One region of the Viridibacillus sp. NPDC093762 genome, then DNA from elsewhere that is predicted to be linked to it. Evidence: riboswitches for the same ligand, from Rfam matches in the RefSeq annotation. Region 1 holds a riboswitch; each other region holds the start of a gene.

What was found. A riboswitch is a leader RNA that binds a small molecule or an ion and turns the genes downstream of it on or off. The one in region 1 is predicted to bind cobalamin.
Region 2: it holds a riboswitch for cobalamin, as region 1 does, so the genes downstream of both, ACQKM9_RS04140 (energy-coupling factor ABC transporter permease) here and ACQKM9_RS00150 (ABC transporter substrate-binding protein) in region 1, are expected to answer to the same signal.
Region 3: it holds a riboswitch for cobalamin, as region 1 does, so the genes downstream of both, ACQKM9_RS13025 (Ig-like domain-containing protein) here and ACQKM9_RS00150 (ABC transporter substrate-binding protein) in region 1, are expected to answer to the same signal.
Region 4: it holds a riboswitch for cobalamin, as region 1 does, so the genes downstream of both, ACQKM9_RS07300 (ribonucleoside-diphosphate reductase subunit alpha) here and ACQKM9_RS00150 (ABC transporter substrate-binding protein) in region 1, are expected to answer to the same signal.

Annotation. Positions count from the first base shown of each region.
Region 1 covers NZ_JBNNUK010000001.1:24,488-30,335, forward strand. The annotation lists gene ACQKM9_RS00135 (GGDEF domain-containing protein) at 1-270, opposite strand, end outside; gene ACQKM9_RS00140 (DUF1934 domain-containing protein) at 492-929, shown strand; gene argS (arginine--tRNA ligase) at 929-2,596, shown strand; cobalamin riboswitch at 2,876-3,065, shown strand; gene ACQKM9_RS00150 (ABC transporter substrate-binding protein) at 3,194-4,147, shown strand; gene ACQKM9_RS00155 (FecCD family ABC transporter permease) at 4,180-5,139, shown strand; gene ACQKM9_RS00160 (adenosylcobinamide amidohydrolase) at 5,142-5,848, shown strand, end outside.
Region 2 covers NZ_JBNNUK010000002.1:61,840-67,687, forward strand. The annotation lists gene ACQKM9_RS04125 (energy-coupling factor ABC transporter ATP-binding protein) at 1-392, opposite strand, end outside; gene cbiQ (cobalt ECF transporter T component CbiQ) at 385-1,179, opposite strand; gene ACQKM9_RS04135 (energy-coupling factor ABC transporter substrate-binding protein) at 1,181-1,483, opposite strand; gene ACQKM9_RS04140 (energy-coupling factor ABC transporter permease) at 1,480-2,241, opposite strand; cobalamin riboswitch at 2,444-2,627, opposite strand; cobalamin riboswitch at 2,865-3,061, shown strand; gene ACQKM9_RS04145 ((2Fe-2S) ferredoxin domain-containing protein) at 3,257-3,622, shown strand; gene cobJ (precorrin-3B C(17)-methyltransferase) at 3,651-5,324, shown strand; gene ACQKM9_RS04155 (sirohydrochlorin chelatase) at 5,346-5,848, shown strand, end outside.
Region 3 covers NZ_JBNNUK010000009.1:136,550-142,397, forward strand. The annotation lists gene ACQKM9_RS13010 (CAP domain-containing protein) at 55-897, shown strand; gene ACQKM9_RS13015 (hypothetical protein) at 1,034-1,165, shown strand; gene ACQKM9_RS13020 (DUF4083 family protein) at 1,283-1,465, opposite strand; cobalamin riboswitch at 1,709-1,885, shown strand; gene ACQKM9_RS13025 (Ig-like domain-containing protein) at 2,116-3,918, shown strand; gene ACQKM9_RS13030 (hypothetical protein) at 4,094-4,318, shown strand; gene ACQKM9_RS13035 (patatin-like phospholipase family protein) at 4,460-5,317, shown strand; gene ACQKM9_RS13040 (DNA alkylation repair protein) at 5,479-5,848, opposite strand, start outside.
Region 4 covers NZ_JBNNUK010000004.1:67,120-72,967, reverse strand. The annotation lists gene ACQKM9_RS07305 (PepSY domain-containing protein) at 84-1,271, shown strand; cobalamin riboswitch at 1,507-1,685, shown strand; gene ACQKM9_RS07300 (ribonucleoside-diphosphate reductase subunit alpha) at 1,867-4,092, shown strand; gene ACQKM9_RS07295 (ribonucleotide-diphosphate reductase subunit beta) at 4,104-5,144, shown strand; gene ACQKM9_RS07290 (methyl-accepting chemotaxis protein) at 5,387-5,803, shown strand.

The sequences.
Region 1 (5,848 bases):
GATGAGCGAGGACAGAGCGATAGCAATTGGACCTCCGAGCAATCCACTGAGTAAGATACTAATAAAACGACCATCACTAATAATATCATTTTGGTAATGTACAGCCGTGCCCATCAAAAGTAAACCGGTAAGTCCAGCTACAAGACCGACAATCCAAGGTTGCAGCTCTATAAAACTATCTTGATAAGGTTCTAAAGACTCGTATAACCAAAATGAAAATATAACAAAAGTAAATAAAATCGAAAAATTAATGATTAATTCGAGCAACATATAGATTCTCTCCTACCATTTTATCCCTCCATTATAACATTCAATTTTACAAGAAAAATGAAAATAATTATGTATCCGCTATAAAACGACAAATGATAGTTCGAGCGAGTGATTTTAAAGAATCCACTGTTTGTCCTAAATTTACTTGCACCTTGAAAAAACAAGCGATTCTAACCTATAATAAGAAGGTTATATAAAGAATAGAACGGAGGCCCATAAGTATGACTAGTGAACTTAAAGCACCCGTAAAATTAAAGTTAAAAACGACAATTCGACAATCTGAAACAGAAGCTGAAACTTATGAGCTTTGGTCAGAAGGTACGATAGTTCGAAAAAGGGACCAAACGTACTTACAATATGAAGAAGTTCAAGAAGATAAACATATTCGTTCAACTTTAAAATTCGGTAATAATGAGGCGGTTATTCTTCGAAATGGTGATGTGAAAATGCGTATGCCATTTTTACTTAATCATGAACAAAACGGCCATTATGATAGTGAATTCGGTGCATTACCAATCGTGACGTATACGAAGGACATGCTATTCGAACCGCATGACAGTAAATCGAGCGGACGATTTTATTTAAACTATGATCTAATCGTTGGTGGACAATCAGTAGGCGATTATACTTTAGAAATTAATTACTCGGAGGGAAAATAATGAACGCAGTAGAACAAGTGCAACATGCGATTAAAGAAGCGCTTCTTGCAGCAGTATCAAAAGCAGGTCTTTTAGAAGATACATCAACATTGAATATACACTTAGAAACACCAAAGGATAAGACGAATGGCGACTATGCAACTAATATAGCTATGCAACTTACAAAATTAGCTAAAAAGCCTCCACGTGCAATCGCTGAAGCTATTATTGAAAACCTTGATACTACAGGTACTGCTATTGAGAAAATCGACATCGCGGGTCCTGGTTTTATGAATATTGTGCTACGCAAAGACTATTTAGCGGAAGTAATCACGACTGTTTTAGCGCAAGGCGCAGAATATGGACGTTCACAAGCTGGCGCTAATGAAAAAGTACAAGTTGAATTTGTATCAGCTAACCCAACTGGTGACCTTCATTTAGGACATGCCCGAGGAGCATCTGTAGGGGATTCATTATGTAACGTTTTAGACTTTGCAGGATATGATGTCTCACGTGAATACTACATCAATGATGCAGGTAATCAAATCAATAATTTAGCAGCATCTTTAGAAGCTCGCTACAAACAAGCGTTAGGCTTAGATGCTTCTATGCCTGAAGACGGTTATCATGGTCAAGATATTATCGATATCGCAGGTAAATTAGCTGCTGAGTTTGGTGATTCGATTCTAAGTAAATCAGATGAAGAGCGCTTTGAATTTTTCCGTGAACATGGCTTGAAATTAGAGCTTGGTAAATTACAAAAAGACTTAGCAAACTTCCGTGTAGACTTTGACGTTTGGTATTCTGAGACATCACTTTATAAATCAGGTAAAGTTGAAACGGCTCTAGAAAAACTTCGTGAGAATGGTCATGTATTTGAAGAAGAAGGCGCTACTTGGTTCCGCTCGACAACATTTGGGGACGATAAAGATCGTGTACTTATAAAAAATGATGGCTCTTACACATATTTAACACCAGATATTTCATACCATGAAGATAAAATTCAACGTGGCTTCACTAAACTTATCAACATTTGGGGAGCTGACCACCATGGCTATATCCCACGTATGAAAGCAGCAATCGAAGCACTTGGTTACGATCGTGACACATTAGAAGTTGAAATCATTCAAATGGTGAACTTAATGAAAGACGGCGAAAAAGTGAAAATGAGTAAACGTACAGGTAACGCGGTTACTTTACGTGAACTTGTTGAAGAAGTTGGCTTAGACGCAGTACGTTACAACTTTGCAATGCGTGCAGGTGATTCACATATGGACTTTGACCTTGACCTAGCTGTTAAGCAATCAAATGAAAACCCTGTTTACTATGCACAATATGCACATGCGCGTATTTCTTCAATCTTGCGCCAAGCAAAAGAACAAGGCTTTGCAGCATCTGAAGAACATTTAAATCTTCTTAATGCAGAGAAAGAAATTGATGTCTTGAAAAAAGTAGGGGACTTCCCACAAGTTGTTGCGGATGCTGCGAAGAATCGCACACCACACCGTATTACTAACTACATTCAAGAACTAGCAGCAACTTTCCACAGCTTCTACAATGCTGAAAAAGTTTTAGATGCTGATAACAAAGATCGCTCAGCAGCACGTTTATCTCTAATTACAGCAGTTCGCACAACAATTGCCAACGCACTAAAACTTATTGGCGTATCAGCACCTGAGAAAATGTAATGACAGAAAAACCCTTTTAGCTACTGAGGTTGAATAAGCTTGTGAATCTAAGAGGTACTTATAAAAAGACTATTTCGCACTGAATAAGTGTGGAATAGTCTTTTGGTTTTTATAAAGAACAAATGAAAGAAAAAAATTTGCGCTAGTTAAAGATAAAATAGCTAGACTTCATCGATTCATGTCACAATGTGTTATTACTAATAGTTCCACCAAGCCTAGTAACAACTTGGACAAGTATTTAATTTTCTGTATAATTGTACAGGATGTAATAAAAAATTGTATATTGTGAAACATGTTGGTTCTTTACTTTGATTTAGTAAAGAGAAAAGGGAAGTCGGTGTAAATCCGATGCGGTCCCGCCACTGTATGTGTGAGCAAGTCGTAATTTGTCACTAAAGCATAGCGCTTTGGGAAGGCACGGCAAGCTGTGATCACGAGCCAGGAGACCTACCAACATGGAGACCACCAATTAGAACTACGCGGATAGAAATGGTGTCAGTAAAAGTGCATTTTAAGTACTGCTATGTATATATTCACTGTCATCGTATCTCTCGTCGTAAAACGAGAGTTTTTTTTATGAACAAGGAGGAAATGTAAATGAAGAAAATATGGCAATTTTGTTTAGTGCTTGTTTTAGCACTAGGCGTGTTAGTAGGCTGTGGCCAAACGGATGATACTAAGAAAAAGGAAAATAGCGAGCCAGCAACAGAGCAACAGGTAGCAGGATATCCATTAACAGAGACTGATGCACTTGGCAATGATGTGAAATTTACAGAAGCACCAAAGAGCATTGTTACTTTAGTGCCAAGTAATACAGAAATTCTTTTCGCTTTAGGATTAGAAAAAGAAATTACTGCTGTATCGGATAATGATGATTATCCTGAAGCGGCAACGAAAAAAGAAAAAATCGGAGGGATGGAATTTGACGCCGAGAAAATTATTAGCTTAAATCCAGAAGTTGTTTTTGCACACGAAACACTTTTAGGTACTTCTGAAGCAGGTCTCCAACAATTACGTGATGCTGGATTGAAAGTTTTTGTTGTCAAAAACGCTGAGAATTTTGATGAAACGTATACAACAATTGAACAAATAGGTCACATTACTGGTAAAGCGGATGAGGCTAAGAAGATTACGGATGATATGAAAGCAAAAGTAAAAGAAGTACAAGCTAAAGTAAAAGATGTAAAACAAAAATCTGCATTCGTCGAAACATCAGATGAACCTAATATTTACACTGCAGGTAAAGATACATTTATGCAAGAAATGTTTGATTTAGCTAATATTAAAAACGTCACAGCAGATCAAACAGGTTGGTTCCAAATTGACCCTGAAGAAATTGTGAAACGTAATCCAGATACAATTATCGTGAAATACAATGTGAAAAATATTGTCGAGAAGGTGAAAAATCGCCAAGGATTCGATAGTATCACAGCTGTTAAAAATGATGCAGTTGTTCAAGTTGATGCGAACTTAACAAGCCGTACAGGTCCTCGTCTTGCTGAAGGATTAGAGGTCATTGCAAAAGCAGTATATCCAGAGGCTTTTGAGTGAGGAAAACCATTTTAGGGTACACCATAGCCTTTGTGATTTTAATTGTTAGCATTTGGCTAGGTGTATCAATTGGTTCTGTAAAAGTTCCAATTAGTACGTTATGGAATACGGCAGCGGATCCAACAGCGACCAATATATTGTGGAAAATACGCATGCCGCGCGTTGTGCTTGCAGGGTTAGTAGGAGCCTCTTTGGCAATTGCGGGTGCTGCTTTCCAAGGGTTGCTGAAGAATCCTCTCGCCGATCCGTATACGTTAGGAGTGTCATCCGGTGCCTCGGTAGGTGCTGTGGTGACGCTCTTTTTCGGCATTTCGACCCCTATTTTTGGTATATACACATTACCAGCCTTCAGCATGCTAGGGGCCTTATTGGCGATGATGGGTGTAATGGCTTTTGCACGATTAGTTGATCGAACTATGAAAATGGAAACGCTGATTTTAACAGGGATTATCGTTAGTTCATTTTTAGGTGCATTAATTTCATTGTTAATTGCCTTAACAGGTGATGAGTTACGGCAAATCATTGGGTGGCTTATGGGAAGTGTTTCAATGCGTGGATGGCCATATGTCAAGATGGTGTGGCCTTTTGTACTCATTGGTTCATTTTTATTATGGTTAAACCGTCGTGAATTAAATGCGATGTTATTTGGAGAAGAACGTGCCAAGTATCTTGGTGTTGACGTGAAGAAAAGTAAAATTCTGATATTAATAGGCGGATCTATGTTAACAGGTGCTGCAGTTGCAGTGTCTGGAACAATTGGCTTTGTTGGACTCGTTGTACCTCATATGACACGACTTTTATTTGGAGCAGATCACCGTCACTTGTTACCTTTATCGTTTTTAAATGGAGCATCATTATTAATTGTTTGTGATTTGTTTGCTCGTACGATTATTCCGCCAACAGAGTTACCAATTGGTGTCATTACTGCACTTATTGGGGCGCCAGTATTTTCATATATCTTTTTCCGACAAAGAAGAACGAAAGGTGCTTAAGTATGCTTACTGTAGAAAATATTACTGGAGGTTATGACGCCACCAGGCCAATAGTACAAGACGTTTCGTTTAGAGTGAAAAAGGGCGAAATTCTTGGAGTATTAGGACCAAATGGTAGTGGCAAATCCACATTGTTAAAAGTGATTAGTGGTATCTTGCCTTCCTCAACTGGTCAAGTACTCATTGAAGAACAAAATATTAAAATTTTCTCACCGAAGGAATTTGCGCGCAAAATGGCTGTATTACCTCAACTTCATGCCCATGCCTTTTCACATACAGTACGTGAGACGGTAGCTTTAGGACGATATCCACATCAAAATAGTTGGTTTTCGACATGGTCAGAACAAGATGAAAATGCAGTGAAAAAAGCTATGAAGCAGACGGGTGTCGATAGCTATGAACATACAAACCTCGAATTTTTATCAGGTGGGGAGCAACAACGTACATTTGTAGCACAAGCACTTGCTCAGCAAGCTGATATCTTACTTTTAGATGAACCTACGAATCATTTAGATATTGCACATCAACGACAACTGCTAGATATGATTCGTCTAGAAGCAGTGCAAAATGGTTTAACAGTTATTACTGTTTTTCATGATATGAATTTAGCTTCACTCTATTGTGATCGGCTATTATTAATGGATAAGGGACATGTAAAAGCTATAGGGGAACCACATGAAGTGTTGAAAGAAAAGCAAATTTTAGAAGT
Region 2 (5,848 bases), on a different contig from region 1:
ACTTCAGTTTCTTGCATCGCCCAGTCAACTTGTTCAACGACTTTTTCTTTAGACCAGCCAAGATTAATAGGTCCAAACGAAATATCTTGTTTTACAGTGCCAGAAAATAATTGAGAATCCGGATCTTGAAAGACTATGCCAACTTGCTCTCGTAACTGTGATAAAGATTTTCGTCCATATTTCATCCTTTGACCTTTAAAATGTATCTCACCTGAAGTGGGTTGCAATATCCCATTTAAATGCTGAAATAATGTAGATTTACCAGCACCGTTATTACCGAGTAATGCAATTTTCTTACCCTTTTTTATAGAAAGAGAAAGTTCGTTTAATGCAATCGTGCCATCTTGATAGCTATGTGTAAGGTGTTGAATGTCAAAAAATAGCTCATCCATTTAGACTTCCTCCGAACCGAATATGAACAGATACAATACTAATTGAAATGAGTCCAATTACTACCCAATTTCTTTTAGAAAATGAATATTCATTCTCTAATAATTTTATATCTTCCGTATAGCACCGAGAATTCATCGCAATAATTAATTCTTTAGAACGCTGAAACACATGGACAAATAAGGAGGAAACAAGTAACCCTAACGAATTAATACTTTGTTTTACAGTTAAATAACCAAGACGAGAATTTTGTGCTTGATGAATTTTAAGTGATGTTTCCAAAAAAACAAAAATGAAGCGATATGTGATCTCGGTTAATTCGATTAATAATGCTGGTACTTTCAGCTTACTTAAGACATGTAAAATATCATGTACAGGTGTAGTCAATGTTAAGAAGTATAAGCAACTAATACTACTTAGCACTGTAAAAAATAATTGAATTGCCGTCTCAACACTATTTTCCGTAATAAAAATATGTAATCCTAGAAATTTAGTTGTCCAAAGTGATGAGGTAATTAAGGAATAGTTACTTGAAAATGAAATCAAAATGGTCAGCATACTCGATAATAGGAAAAAACTAGGTACTAATAATAACTTGAAATAATATTTAAAAGGAATTTTTGCACCTAAAATTGTAAAAGCACTCATCACAATAAGTGTGATGAGTGATACAAGTGTGTCTCTCACAGTTAACGAAAATAACATCAGAAAAAAGGTAAATACCATTTTTTCTATTGGATGAATATGCTGCCAACGATTCATATAAGCATATTTATCAATAAGAAGCATCTTATATTTGCCCCTCTTTATTTTTAACAGTATCTTTTCGTTTGTATTTACCTCTTGTTAAACCAACAAAGTAACCGATAAAGCCAGCACCAATCGCTGCTTGAAGACAGAATAATAGACTTTCGATTTCACCACTTGGTGGTTCCCAAATACTTGAGAACCAAGGCTCATAAGAAGCATTTATTTCACCAATGGCAGCTTCAGCTTCACCATCAGCCCCTCCGAATTCAGCTCCTTTTTGAATGAAAAGAGGGAAGATTGCAAGAATGACAACGATTGAGATTAGTATTAGATTTTTTTTCAACGTTGTTCAGCCCCTTTCGAGAGAACGCGCAGCGCTTTTAGCTCAGCTACGTTGTATTTTTTTAAGAAATTCATAATGACCACAGTTAAAATACCTTCAGAAATAGCTAAAGGAATTTGCGTTAATGCGAAAATACTACTGAATTTAGTGAAAGAAGCAAAGAATCCACCGACTTCAGAAGGGAAAGCAAGTGCTAATTGAATAGAAGTGACTAGATAAGTGCCAAGATCACCTAAAGTTGCAGCCAAAAATACAGCAAATGCAAAAGGTAAGCCTGCTTTAGAAGTCCCTTTGTATACACCGTAAGCAATTAGAGGACCAACGACTGCCATTGAAAAAGCATTTGCACCAAGTGTAGTTAAGCCACCGTGAGCTAAAAGCAATGATTGGAATAAAAGAACAATAAAACCTACAATACTCATTGCAAATGGTCCAAATAATACAGTTCCTAAACCTACACCAGTAGGGTGAGAACAACTACCTGTAACAGAAGGGATTTTAAGTGCAGATAAAACAAAAGCAAAAGCCCCAGATAAGCCAAGCATCATTTTAGTATCTGGATTTTCCTTAATTGTTTTACTTATTGATCGGAAACCAATAATCAAAAACGGAATTGTTACTGCCCACCAAAAGATAGCCCATTCAACAGGTAAGAACCCCTCCATAATGTGCATGGCAAATGCTTGTTTTGGAACAATCATGACAAATGCTAAAAAGTAGATTATTTTCCAGATAAATATTAATTTTAACTTATTCATATTATTCTCCCTTTTGTTTATGTATTTTTATTGGATATACAGTGATATACAAATAACACCTCCTATGAAATACCTCTCTAGATAGGGCGTACAGCAATTTTTTTAAATAAAAAAGCACCTCTTTCATAGAAAGAAGTGCGTGAAGGAAAAGTCATCAAAAAATAAGACTTACTCACTTTCACACCCATCCTCGTAGGTTGAAACAGTTCCTCACTTTATGGCAGGTCTCCTGGCTTAGATTCATCATTTTGCTACAGCCTTCCCGTCATTTGACAGTGACATCTTGTAGCAAAACTCCTCAATACAGTGGCGGGACCGCGCCGGATTAACACCGACTTCCCTTTTCAGTTAAACGCTAATTTAACACCATAAAGTTTATTGAATTGTTTGATTTCAGAATATAGTGTATCATGGGAAATTTCTTTCTACTAGATTTTTTTTATGTGATTTTCAAAAATATTGAAAATGAGTAGTAAAGTAGATATAACTGTTTTGAACGACTTTATATAGGTGAAAATGCAAACTTTAAATTATGACAAGATAATATTCATAAAAAAACTATTTGAATCTAGTAAAATTTAGTATATGATAGTTACAGATTTAGAATTTACTGAATAATACAATTGAATATCAAATTTAAAAGTGCCGACATGTTTGGACTATTGAGCATGTTGGATAATAGGGAAATCGGTTAGAATCCGATGCAGCCCCCGCTACTGTACCGCTGATGAAATGATAATACTCACTGGTGAAATACTGGGAAGAGATCAAAGTAAAGTGACGCGTAAGCCAGGAAACCTGCTTTTATAATTATGAACGATACTTTTCGGAGGGAAAGGTGAAGGCTACAGTGGACGACGCTTATTTTTTGTGTTGTCTGAATAATCTAGTTTTTAAACCTTAATTCTTTGAATTAAGGTTTTTTTATTTGCCAAAATAGATAACTAGTTGCCAATTCACCCTATTTCCATAGATTTTTCTTGAAAAATGATGAACATCGTATGGGAGGAACACTATGACAACTTGGAATTTAGAAAGTATGAAAAGCCATTTGCTTATTTGCAATGGCAGTAGTTGTTTGAAGAAAGGCGCGGAAGAGGTAACGCTGGCAGTCAGAGATGAGATTGCTATGCTTGAGATTGACGAACAAATACATACTACTCGAACTCGCTGTAATGGGCGTTGCAAAGATGCCTGTGTCGTAATTGCATATCCACAAGGTACTTGGTATAAAGCTGAATCTCCTGAAATTGGTCGTCAAATTGTACGTGATTGTATGGATCAGCAAGTTGCACCTCATGTTGTATACCAAACAATTAATGGCAACATGACGCAAAACCCGACATCAGGAGCGATTAAAGGTATTTCGAAAAACAAATAGTTAGATGTAACGAAAAGGAGATGTTTGAATGTCGCAACTTGGAAAACTTTATGTAGTCGGTTTTGGTCCAGGTGATTTTAAACATATTACAACTAGAGCAGTTGAAGCATTGCAAGAAAGTGATTTCATTATCGGTTATAAAACGTACGTTGAACTCATTCAAGATTTAATTGATAGTAATACAGCAGTCATCAGTACAGGTATGACTGAAGAAGTTTCTCGGGCTCAAGAAGCTGTAAGACAAGCTGAAAATGGTAAAAAAGTGGCAGTTATTTCAAGTGGAGATTCCGGTGTCTACGGAATGGCCGGACTAGTTTATGAAGTGTTAATCGAAAAGGGATGGACAGAAGAAACTGGTGTTGAAATTGAAGTTATTCCTGGTATTTCGGCTATTAACTCTTGTGCTTCTTTACTTGGCGCACCAGTCATGCATGATTCATGTACGATCAGCTTAAGTGACCATCTAACTCCATGGGATTTAATAGCAAAACGTGTGGAAGCTGCGGCAATGGCGGATTTTGTAATAGCTCTTTACAATCCACGTAGTGGCCGTCGTACACGCCAAATTGTCGAAACACAACGTATTTTACTACAGTATCGTTCACCTGAAACACCAGTAGGGTTAGTAAAAAGCGCCTATCGTGATAGACAAAATATCATCATTACTAATTTAAAAGATATGTTGAATCATGATATTGGCATGTTAACGACAGTTGTCATCGGCAATTCATCGACATTTTTGTATGACAATAAGATGATTACACCTCGTGGTTACCAAAGAAAGTACACATTGAATGCCGAAAAACAACCACTTAAACCACATCAACGCTTGAAAGAAGAGGCTGAGCCATGGGCAATGGACCAAGAAACCGGTATTCAGCGTAGTCAAAATATTGAAAGTACACCTGCTTTAGAAAGAGCCCAGCTACAGTCAGTTATAAAAACAGAACCAAAACCTGAAATTAGCTCTTTTGAAATGGCATTAGATGCATTAACTCGTGTGACGGGTCAACAAGTGGAAACTCAAACTACTTTTGTACAACAAGAAATGGAATCTATTTTCGAATTAGCCGTAAGCCCTGGGGTTGCCAATAAAAGATTTACACCAAAACAAATGTTGACATTAGCTGAAGTAGTTGGAGAAAAAGGGACAATGGAATATACACCAAATCATAATATTCTTTTGAAAATTCCAACAACAATACCAGATATCATTACAGCTAAACTGCAAGAAGCAAACTTTATTCTGTCACCAGTAGGTGATGTTGTCACAATAAAAGCATGTGATTTCTGTAATGGTGAAAAAACTGGCGGTATTCCATATGCAGAGGAACTTCAAGAAAAACTTGGCGGTCTGAACATGCCTAAAGAATTTAATATCGGTTTTAATGGCTGTGGTATGGCATGTTACAAAGCTGTGATGGAGGACGTCGGAATTGTCTATCGAAAAGGTAAATTTGATCTTTTTGTAGGTGCGAAACCAGTTGGTAGAACGGCTCATCCAGGACAACCGGTAGCAGAGGGCATCGAGCCTGAGAAAATTGTAGAAGTTGTCAGCAATATTGTTGAAGAATATCGTCAAAACGCACATCCGAACGAGCGCTTGTTCAAATACTTCAAACGTGTGAAGCGAATTCAAGGATTTAACTATCAAGATATGTCACCAAAAATTGAAATTGAACCTGCACCTTGCGGGGATTAACACTAAGGGGGAATTGTATTTATGAAAGCCATATTATTCGTAGGTCATGGTAGTCGTTTAGCAGAAGGTAATGCAGAGGTTAACAAATTTGTTGAGCAATTAAAGCCAACTTTAGATGATCAACTACTAGTAGAATCTTGTTTTTTAGAATTCGCATCACCAAACATTGCGCAGGGAATTGATAATTGTGTTGCTAAAGGTGCAACAGACATCCATGTTATTCCGATTATTTTATTACAAGCGGGACATTCGAAAATTCATATTCCAGCAGCGATTGACGAAGGTAAAGCAAAATATCCTACTGTAGAAATTACATATGGTCGTCCACTAGGTGTACATGAATCCATTTTCTCAATTTTAAAAGAGCGGTTAACAGAAGCTGGTTTCAATCATGAAGAGGAAAATAAAGATACAGCTATTTTATTAATCGCACGTGGTGGTAGTGACCCAGATGCTAATAGTGACTTTTATAAAATTGCCCGTATGCTTTGGGAACAGTTAAATGTTCGTACAGTAGAATGTGC
Region 3 (5,848 bases), on a different contig from region 1:
TACATTGAAAATATCGTATTAAAAATTTGATTCGGAGGAATTAAGGTGAATAACATGCTGAAAAAACTAAGCGTCATTTTCATGGCTATGATCTTTTTAGGAGGTTTAGCAAGCCCTCAATATGCTAAAGCAAGTGCTTCAAAAACAAAACAAGTAACGCTTACTGAAAAGAGTAGGTTGTTTACTAAGCAAGGTGGATATGGAAGAAAATCTACAGTAGCTGCAAAAAAGAAAGTAACGATTATAAAAACAACTAAAGATAAATGGATGCAAACAAAAGATAAAAAGTGGATAAAAGACGGTTTTACTGGTGATTATGTCTATCTTTCAAAAAAAACAACGACTTATAAAAAAGAAAAAGGATCTAAATCAGCAACGAAACTTCCAGCTGGAATATATAAAGTGAGTGCTGCCAATACAAATGGTTGGATTAAAGTTAAAAAAGGTAGCAAGACATACTGGATTAAATCTGGGGAATTTGTCGATAGTTACAGTGATTTAGGAAATAAAAAAATGCAAGACCAAATAGTTACTATTTTAAATAAAGAACGTGCAAAAAAGAATTTGAAGCCTTTAAAGCAAGATCCAAAACTAACAAAGCTTGCGATAATTCGATCATTAGATATGGAGAAAAATCGCTATTTCAGCCATACAAGCCCAACTTATGGAAGCTGGTCTAACCTCCTAAAAGGATCTGATTATAACACATATGCATCAGGAGAGAATATTGCAGCAGGTTATCCAACAGCAACGAGTTTCATGAAAGGATGGATGAATTCCCCTGGCCATAAAGCAAATATTCTATCACCCAATTATCAAAAAGTTGGAATAGGTATAGTTGTCTCGGGTAAAGGTGCTCAATATCCAACATATGGAACACAAATTTTTGCCAAATAGGTAGAAAACCCCCTATTGTCCAAGAACATGAGGGAGTTTACTATTTTGATAACTTCTTAACCTTATTCTCTTTTACATCCCATCGTTTTGAATATTCAGTTATAATAGAGTGGATATATATATAGGGGTTTTCTATATGGTATTACATATGAAAGAGGTAAGTTTGAAAAGAGAAGGGCAATGGATTCTAGAAAATATTAATTGGCAAGTAGAAAAAGGAGAGCATTGGGAAGTGCAACACTTTCTTCATTTTTCGATATTCCAGTAGAAGTTATTTGGCAAAATAATCGTCCATTATTATCAAAGCAGAATTAAAAGAATTTAAAAACTAGTTGTTGAATTTTATATAAGATTCGACAGCTAGTTTTTTTATAATGAATAACAATTATTTGGATTGTTTTTCCAATAACGTGATAATCCTATCTAATTTTTCATTTAGTTCAGTAGATTCATTCTTTGGTGTGGTATTAATAATGATTCTTCTAATAAATAGCATAAAAGAAATCGTACCTAATATAATTAAAGCAATAACAATAAAAAGTATAAGTATATCTCCAAAATTAGCCACCTTTTGCCTCCTTTATTCATTTCCGCTATTAAAATAGTATTATATTCAATTTTAACATGTTTTTAGGATTCATGCGGTTCAAATATTGATAAATTCATTGATAAATACAATTTTGGAATTGAGATAAATACAATTCTTCTTTGATTAATATAAGAATTTGATATGAAATGGATAAAATATCAAAAATAAATCATTATCCAATAGATTAATTTTCAATATTATGATAAGTTTATAACAAGTGAATATTGAATGCCAGAATTAGGTGTAGTACATACATAAAAGGGAATTCGGTGAAATGCCGAGGCTGTATCCGCAACTGTAAATGCTGATGAAATAAGGAAATACCACTGTTTTATACGGGAAGGTCCTTTGAGTAAATTGATGCTAAGCCAGGAGACCTATCTAATTCAGAGCGTATATCTACTCTTCGGAATAAAGTGAGATTACGGCAAAACAATCTATATTAGACAAAACTGTTGTCCTATATTTCTTTGTATTTATGCTATTTCTCTATGGGGAAATAGCTTTTTTCATTGTTAAGAACTTTTAAATTCCTTCATTTAAAACATAAGTGAAAGTTATTTAATCTATTAGCATGAAAAAGCCGAATTCCGAATCCAACAAACCTAAATAAAATCGGAGGAATTCAAATGTTAAAACGTTCAATTAGCATGATGTTTGCTTTTGTTATGCTACTATCACTACTATCGCCGTTTACAGCTCAAGCTGAAAATAATACGGTAGTAAACAATGCATCTCAAACAACATCACCACAAGTAATCAAAGAAAAACTAGTGAACTCACTAGAAAAGGCAAAACAATATTATATTACTAACAACCAAACTATTAGTTCTAGGGTAATTAGTTCCCACAGTGGCTACTGGTCATTATCAGCAATGTATGCACTAGGTATGGATATTAAAAACTACAAGTGGGCAGAGGGCTCAGAAGTTACAAGTGAACAATCTTATTGGGTAAAACCTAAAACGGCTGCTTCAAGCACTTCAAATGAAGACGCAGGTACTATTATAGGTGCTTATATTCTTGGGTTAGATCCTACCAGCCTTGGACAACGCAATATTGTTGAAGATTTACAAAATAAACAAAAAGCTGATGGTAGCTTTTTTACACCATATGGTGAATCTTGGGCATCAATTGCGCTAGGATTAGCAAATGCAGACTATGATAAAGCCAAACATTTAGAAGTAATTTTAAAGAAACAAAATAATTCAGGATTATTCTCTGGATTTGGTTCATCTGATGACTTAGATGTAACAGGCTGGAATTTAACGGCATTAACGCTATTAAATAATGCTGATAAGTCCAATGAAATAATTAACGAATCTATTAAAAAAGCAGTAGACGGTATTCATGCAAAATATCAAAAAGATGGTTTTGTTAATAATACGAACTCAATGGCAAGTATTATTATGGGACTAGCTTCAGCTGGAGAGGATTTAACAACGGACAAATGGAGCTATGAAAAAGACGGTAAAAAAGTTAACATTCTTGAAAAAATGATTGATGATTACCAATTAGAAGACGGATCATTTAAATGGATGATCAAAGATACTAAAACTAACTTAATGGCGACTGAACAAGTAATCATTGCGTTAGCAGACGCATTGAATGGAAAATCAACATTTGCAAGATTAGCAGATGGGGAAATACCAAATACTAATCCACCAGTGGAAAATCCAGATACTGAAGGCCCAACAGAACTTACAGTGGGTACAATTTCAAACAAAACTACTTCTGTAACAGGAACAACAGAAGCAAATGCAACAGTCTCAATATACAATGGAACTAAACTTCTAACATCAACAAAAGCTAGTAGTAAAGGAACTTACACGTTAAAGATTCCTGCACAAAAAGCGAATGTGAAATTAGTAGTAAAGACGACAGATGTAACCGGCAATGCTGGTGTAACAAAAACAATTACTGTATTAGATAAAATCGGCCCAACAAAACTTACAATAGGAACAATTTCAAACAAAACAACTACTGTAAAAGGAACTACAGAAGCTAAAGCAACAGTTTCTATTTATAAAGGCTCAAAACTACTTACATCAACAAAAGCGAGTAGCAAAGGTAACTATAAGCTGAAGATTACAAAACAAAAAGAGAACGTAAAATTAGTTGTAAAAACGAAAGATACAGTAGGTAATAAAGGCGTATCAAAAACAATTATTGTAAAAGATAAAATTGCACCGAAAAAACCAACAGTATCTAAAATCACTTCGAAAACTACAAAAGTAAAAGGTAAAACTGAAGCAAAAGCAACAATTACAATATACAATAGTAAACACAAAAAAATTGGCTCAGCTAAAGCATCCAGCAAAGGTAATTTTAGTGTGAAAATCAAAAAACAAAAAGCAAATTCTAAGCTATCAATTTACGCGAAGGATCCAGCAGGAAATAAAAGTAGCAAACTTAGCGTGAAAGTGAAGTAATGGTCATATGAAAAAGGGCAGTCCAAAAAGTCGGTAAAAACCGGCCTTTGAGGGCTACTCTTTTTCTTTTTATTTGGATCTGTCTAATTTGATTATTGTTTTGATCAAATGATAAACAAAACTTAAATCACCTAAATTGGAAGGGTTTTGGAGATATTTACAGATAATTCACGTAGTGCAAAACCTTCAAGGAGTTGATTATTTAATTACTATTTTAGAAAACATAAAAGATTTAGCTTTTTTATTACTATTCATTTCGAGCGCTATTTATTGTAAGCAGCTTAAATTAACTAAGTGGAAAAGAAAACTTTCTAAAGGCGAGATGACAATGTATCTTATTACTTCAATTGCACTACCTGTTTACGCAGCTATTTATATGCTTCTCCTTCTGGGAACATAAATATGCTGTATTGTAATATATTATATTAGGCAATTACATAAATCAGAGGTTGAATACAAGTGTAATATACTGTTTACGCTTAATTCTAAGTGTAAGTGATATGATAAAATAATAATAGAAATATAGTGAAAGAGTGATTCAATGCAGGTCAATGTGAAGGATACAAGTTTAGTGCTTGAAGGCGGGACATTCCGTACATTATTTACGTCAGGCGTACTCGATGCTTTTTTAGATGAAGAGATAATGATGCCACATGTTGTCGGTATTTCAGCAGGGGCTATTAATGCCTGTTCATATGTGTCGGAGCAAAAAGAGCGTTCACTTCGCGTTCTTGTTAATTATCGTCATGACAAACGCTATATAGGCATTCGGAATTTTTGGCGAGAAAGAAGTTTATTTGGATTAGACTTTGCTTACAATATAATTCCAAATGAGCTAGATAAATTTGACTGGGATAGATTCCAACAATTCGAGGGAACAGTAAAATTTGGTGTTACAAATGCGTATACAGGGGCAATAGAGTATATGGACGCACTTGATATGGATAAGGAATGTACGTTATTGCGCGCTACGTGTGCAATTCCAGTATTGTTCCCAGAGATTAAGATAAATGGTACTCCATACTATGATGGGGGATTAGCAGATCCAATTCCTATTCAGTATTTAGTAGACGAAGGTTTTGAAAAGCATGTACTAGTGTTAACCCGACCAAAAGGCTATCGAAAAGTAATAGATCGCCAAAGTAAATTAGTTATGAAGCTCCTTCGTAGACGATATCCCAATTTAGTGAAAAGCATGGAACAACGTGTGGAGCATTACAATACCTCGCTCGATTATTGCGAACGCTTGGAAAAAGAGGGAAGAGCCTTTATTTTTAGGCCAGATGAACCGTTAAATAGCTTTGAAAAAGATTTAACCCAAATGCGAGCAAATTATGATATGGGCTATAAGATAGCCGCAAAACAAATGGATGAATTAAAGGCTTTTTTAAATATATAAAGCTGCAAAAACAGATTCTCAGGCGCGAGAGTCTGTTTTTGATTTATTAGAAAGAAGTATTAAGAGCCTAAAGTATAGTTGACTGGGCGTATAAATCATCAAGTATGAGTATATGAAGTATTGGAAAAAACATAAAACATTTGGAGTAATTTGTATTTATTCTACTTTTTTTCTTCCGTCAATACAAACTTGATTCCAGCCATTTCTACCCCATTAATAACAATGGCTATTCGATGTTCTCCTGGATAGTGTTTTCTAGTAGACAACTGTTTAAAAGAATGACTTCTAGCATAAGTATATTCTCCAGGTAGATACGTATTTTCTGTTATCTTAAAGAGCTTTCTACGTGTTATACCATTTGCTTTCATAAAATCAATGCCATACTCGATCCGAAGTTTTGCTGCATCTGTAGTGGGGTTTTTAAAAGTGAACTTAAATGTGAACGATTCACCAATAGCTAGTTGATCTGTTGAAAGTTTCAATTCTTCTAATTCAACAATAGGATTGTTATGGAAGCCGAATAATGCAAGT
Region 4 (5,848 bases), on a different contig from region 1:
CATCAAATTCTAATCTTATTCTCCTTATTCTTTCATTTTCATTGTGTAAAGTATAAGTATCAACAAAGAGGAGGAAGATAATTATGAAAAAAATGATTACGGCATTAGCAATTACGGGATCACTTGCAGTCTCTGGAGTAGTTGCGGCAGCGGGTATTCAAACTAACTCAGGTAAAATTTTATCTTCAAAAGAAATTTCGAAAAAGGCACTTAGCTACGTAAAAGGTACAGTATACAAAGTAGAATTGGACAAAGAAAAAGGTGTTCAAGTATATGAAGTTGATGTAAGAGGCAAAAGTAAAGAATACGAATTAACATTAGATGCTAAAACGGGGAATTTACTTGAAAAGAAAACAGAAACAACAAAAGTATCTAATTCAGTTAATAATAAAAAAGTAATTGGTTTAGCAAAAGCGAAAGAAATAGCATTAAAATCGGTTAAAGGTTCTGTGAAAAAAGCAAAATTAGATCGAGAAGATGGTATTTACGAAATTGAAATCATTAGAGCTGGATATGAATACGATTTTGATATCAATGCGTACACAGGGAAAATTGTGAAAAAAGAAAAAGAGAAGATTTCAAAAAAAGTAGTAACTGGCAAAGTGATTGGCTTAGAGAAAGCGAAACAAATAGCATTAAATAATGTTGGTGGTACTGTACAAAAAGCCAAACTAGATAAAAGTGATGGCGTATACGAAATCGAAATTATTAATGGTGCAACAGAATATGATTTTGAAATCGATGCAAAAACAGGAAATGTTATTAAAAAAGAATCAGAAGTAGCTGACGATGTAATCACAAATACTAAACCGGGTATTCCAAGTACTGGAAATACCGAGAAGCCTTCAAAGCCATCAACAAGTAATAAAGTAATAGGTATTGAAAAAGCAAAAGAAATTGCTTTAAAAAGTGTTAATGGTACAGTGAAAAAAGCTGAATATGACCGTGAAGACGGAGTATATGATTTTGAGATTTTAACTACTGATTATGAATATGATATCGAAGTCGATGCAATAACTGGGAAAGTTATGATTACTGATAAAGAAAGAATTACAAAAACACCAAATCCAGTAACACCTTTCATCAGTGAGCAAAAAGCTTCTCAAATTGCTTTAACAAAAGCAAAAGGTACCATTACTAAAATTGAATTGGATGAAGAAGACGGCGTTTATGAAGTTGAAGTAAAAGATGGTATGTATGAATACGAATTAGAAATTGACGCTAAGACTGGTGCCATTCTTGATTTCGAAAAAGAGTATGAAGACGATTAATTGTTACTAAAATAGATATTATGCTACCCAAAATACAATTTTGGGTAGTTTTTTATTATTTTCTTACTTAAAACAATTCTAACCTCCTGTTTTTTAAAATAAAAATAGACATTATAGGAAATAATAAAACATTTTTCGTAGGTCTTTTGCTTTCATTTACTTTAATTTAGCATTTCCACTTGTCTGACAGGAACACAATATGTTAGATTAGATTAATCAGTAAAACACAATATATAGTATGTGAGCGAAAAAAGGTACCATATACGGTTTAAAAGGGAATTCGGTAGAGAAACCGAAGCTGTCCCCGCAACTGTGAATGCGGACGACTGTCAATTAACCACTGAGCAATGCTTGGGAAGGGTGACAGTTGGATGATGCATGAGCCAGTAGACCTGCCTTTTTGCGCATGATGACACTTTCTTCGGGGGTTGAGAAGTGGAAGCGAGAGACTTTACATTGAACAATTTACTTTTGATTTCAAAAGTATTTTTTTGTTGTGATTTCGCCTGTTTCCAATTTTAAAACCTAGAGCGATGGCTCTGCCGAAGAAGGCAGATTCATCGCTTTTTATATTTGTAAAAAAGGAGACGACGATATGGTCCAATTAATGACATATGAAAGAGCAATATTATTATCTCGATTAGAGGAAGAGTTTGGTAGAGAGGAAATTAGTCAGCTTATTAGAAAGTCTGAACGCTGGGAAAATAAGAATCCAGAAGGCACTGATGCTGAATGGACGAAGGCGATGAGCCTAGAAGCGTTAAGCTTTTTAGATGAAGAAGACACATATTGGACATTCGTTGCAGCTCGCTTATTGTTGGCGGGTGTTTATAAAGAAGCATCTACAGTACGTCAATTAGAAGTAGGACAGGTATACACAGCATTTGCTAAACAAGTTAAGAAGCTTGTCGAAAAAGGTTTATATGACCCAGCTTTAACAAGGTCATATACAAAACAGGAACTTGAAGAGATTGGCTTAATGATTGAACCTAAACGTGATGAAATCTTTACATATATCGGATTGAAAACACTGTTGGATCGTTATGTAACTCGAGACTTTGACAAAACACCAATCGAATTACCTCAAGAGCGTTGGATGATTATAGCGATGACTCTAATGCAGAATGAAAAAACAGATCGTCTTGCAAAAATTAAAGAATCTTACTGGGCAATGAGTAATTTATATATGACGACTGCTACTCCTACATTATCAAATGCAGGTAAAACACATGGTCAATTATCAAGTTGCTTTATCGATACAGTTGATGACAGCTTACAAAGTATTTATGATTCAAATACTGATGTTGCGACACTTTCGAAGTTTGGCGGTGGTATCGGCGTTTATATGGGGAAAGTACGTAGCCGTGGATCATCCATTCGTGGTTTTAAAGGGGCATCAAGCGGTGTTGTTCCTTGGATTAAACAATTAAATAATACAGCAGTATCAGTAGATCAATTAGGTCAACGACAAGGCGCGATTGCTATTTATCTTGATATTTGGCATAAAGATATATTCCCATTCCTTGATTTAAAATTAAATAACGGTGATGAACGTATGCGCGCACATGATATTTTCACAGGCGTTAGCTTACCAGATATTTTCATGGAGGCTGTTGAAGCACGTGAAGATTGGCACTTATTTGACCCGCATGAAATTCGCGAAGTAATGGGCTTTAATCTTGAAGATTACTATGACGAAAAACGTGGACAAGGTTCATTCCGTGAAAAGTACGAAGCTTGCTTAGCGAACCCGATATTAACACGTGAAGCTGTACCAGCAATTGATATCATGAAACGCATTATGCGTAGTCAATTAGAAACTGGCGTACCGTTCATGTTCTATCGTGATGAAGTAAACCGTAAAAACCCGAATAAGCATGAAGGTATGATTTACTCAAGTAATCTATGTACAGAAATTTTCCAAAATATGAGCGCCACTAAATTCGAGTCAATTACATTAGAAGATGATGTCATTGTAACGCGTCGCAAACCTGGAGACTTCGTTGTATGTAACTTATCATCTATCAATCTTGGACGAGCTGTCCCTGCTGAAGCTTTAGAAAGATTGATCCCAATTCAAGTGCGTATGTTAGATAATGTTATCGACTTAAATCGTATTCCTGTTCCACAAGCAGAACGTACAAATGCCCGTTATCGTGGTATCGGTCTTGGTACATTCGGTTGGCATCATTTATTGGCACTGAAGAGTATTACATGGGAATCAGAGGAGTCTGTTGAATTTGCGGATAAGCTTTATGAGCAAATTGCTTATTTAACAATTCAAGCATCAATGGAATTAGCAAAAGAAAAAGGCCAATATCCATTATTTGAAGGTTCGGAATGGCAAACAGGAGAATACTTCTCAAAGCGACAATATAAAGATGAAAAGTGGACTGCATTACAACAAGCAGTTGCTGAAAATGGTATGCGTAACGGTTATGTAATGGCTATTGCGCCGAACTCATCAACATCAATTATTGCAGGAAGTACGGCAAGTATTGATCCGATCTTCCAAAAATCTTATTCTGAAGAGAAAAAGGATTATAAGATCCCGGTAACTGTCCCTGATTTGAACCAAGAAACAACTTGGTATTACAAATCTGCTTACTTTATTGATCAAAATTGGACTTTAAAACAAAACGCAGCACGTGCCCGTCATATCGACCAAGGTATTTCGCTAAATTTATATGTACAAAACACTGTCAAGGCTAAAGAACTATTAGAATTGCACTTAAATGCTTGGAAACTGGGCATTAAAACGACATACTACGTCCGCTCAACATCGGTTGAACTATTAGAATGTGAATCATGTGCAAGCTAGGAGGAACTACGATGACAAAACTAGAAAAACGTCAATTAATGGATAAAACAGCTCCAAACCGTTCAACAGGTATTGTAAACGGGAGCTCTTCAAATATATTAAACTGGGATGATGTTCGTTTTAGCTGGGCGTATCCAAAATATAAAAAGATGTTAGGTAACTTTTGGACTCCTTTCGAAATTAATATGGGGAATGATATTAAAGAGTTCCCAACATTAACAGCGAATGAAAAAGAAGCATTTATGAAAACAATCGGTTTACTTGCAATGTTAGACAGTGTTCAAACAGACTATGCAGGAAAAGTGGCAGATTATTTAACAGATTCTAGCTTAAATGCTTTAATGATTATCCTTGCACAGCAGGAAGTAATTCATAACCATTCTTACTCATATATTCTTTCAAGTTTAGTATCAAAAGATGAGCAAGATAAAGTATTTGATTTCTGGCGTACAGAGCCAGTCCTTGAAAAACGAAATGACTTCGTTATTAAAGGATATAAAACATTTTCTGAAGAACCTAATATCGACCATATGTTAAATTCCATCGTCTATGACGTCATTTTAGAAGGTTTATTCTTCTATTCTGGTTTCGCATTCTTCTACCATTTAGCACGCAATCAAAAAATGGTAGCAACGAGTACAATGATTAACTATATAAACCGCGACGAACAGCTTCATGTTGACCTATTCGTTAAAATCTATAAAGAATTGTTAGAAGAGTATCCTGAATACGATACGCCAGAGCGAGCTAAGCAAGTTGAAGATATTTTCCGTGAAGCAGCTGCACTTGAAATCGAATGGGCACATGAAGTCATTGGAGATAAAATTGATGGCTTAGATGTAGATGATGTAGAAGATTATATTTACTTCTATACGAATGTACGCTGTTCACAGTTAGGCTATGAAAGACCTTTTGACGGCTACCGCAAAAATCCTATGAAATGGATCAAAGCCTATGAAGATGTTGATTTAGGGAAAACTGACTTCTTCGAACAACGTTCACGTCAATATGTGAAGGTAAATGTTCAAGATAATGGTTTTGATGAACTATAAAAAATGAAATAATAATATGAAGATGGGCGCTGAAGGGAGCGCTCATTTTTTTTTGTGGTGCGAATAATATTTAGACCTATTTGTGATTGTGCCAGAATAAAAACACTTAATATTTATTGGAATAATCGATATAAAGGTGCGTTATTGGAGCTTTGAACAACAAATCGTTCTTGAAGAATACGATTAATTTTCAAATCAATTGTTGGAAAGACAACAAGAAAAAACGCGTATACATGTAAAAAATGTTATCGCGGGGGTTCGAATCCGTCTTCCTTCTCCATTTTGAAGTTGCTAGAGCTGGGGAACATAGTAAAGGATTTGCTGTAGTGGCTGATGAAGTACGTAAACTTGCAGATCAAACGAAGAAATCTGTCGAACAAATTGCAAGTCTAATCAGTGTATCCAGTGGTGTAACCAGTCAAGTAGTAACAGCTATTCAAGATATACAAATCCTTGTAAATAATGGTGCTGAAGCAAATAACAAATCTATGCAGGAATTTGAGAACATAGGTAAGGTTGTAAATGTAACCATTCAAGATTTCCAAGAGATAGAGCAACGAATGGATATATTATCGAATGTTGTAACAACTATTAGTGAAACTTCAGAACAATTAAAACAAGCTGCTACAGAATTAGAAACAACTGTGAGAAATTTTTAATAGACATGTTAAATTTATCTATTAAGACAGTCTTTATGCATTTTA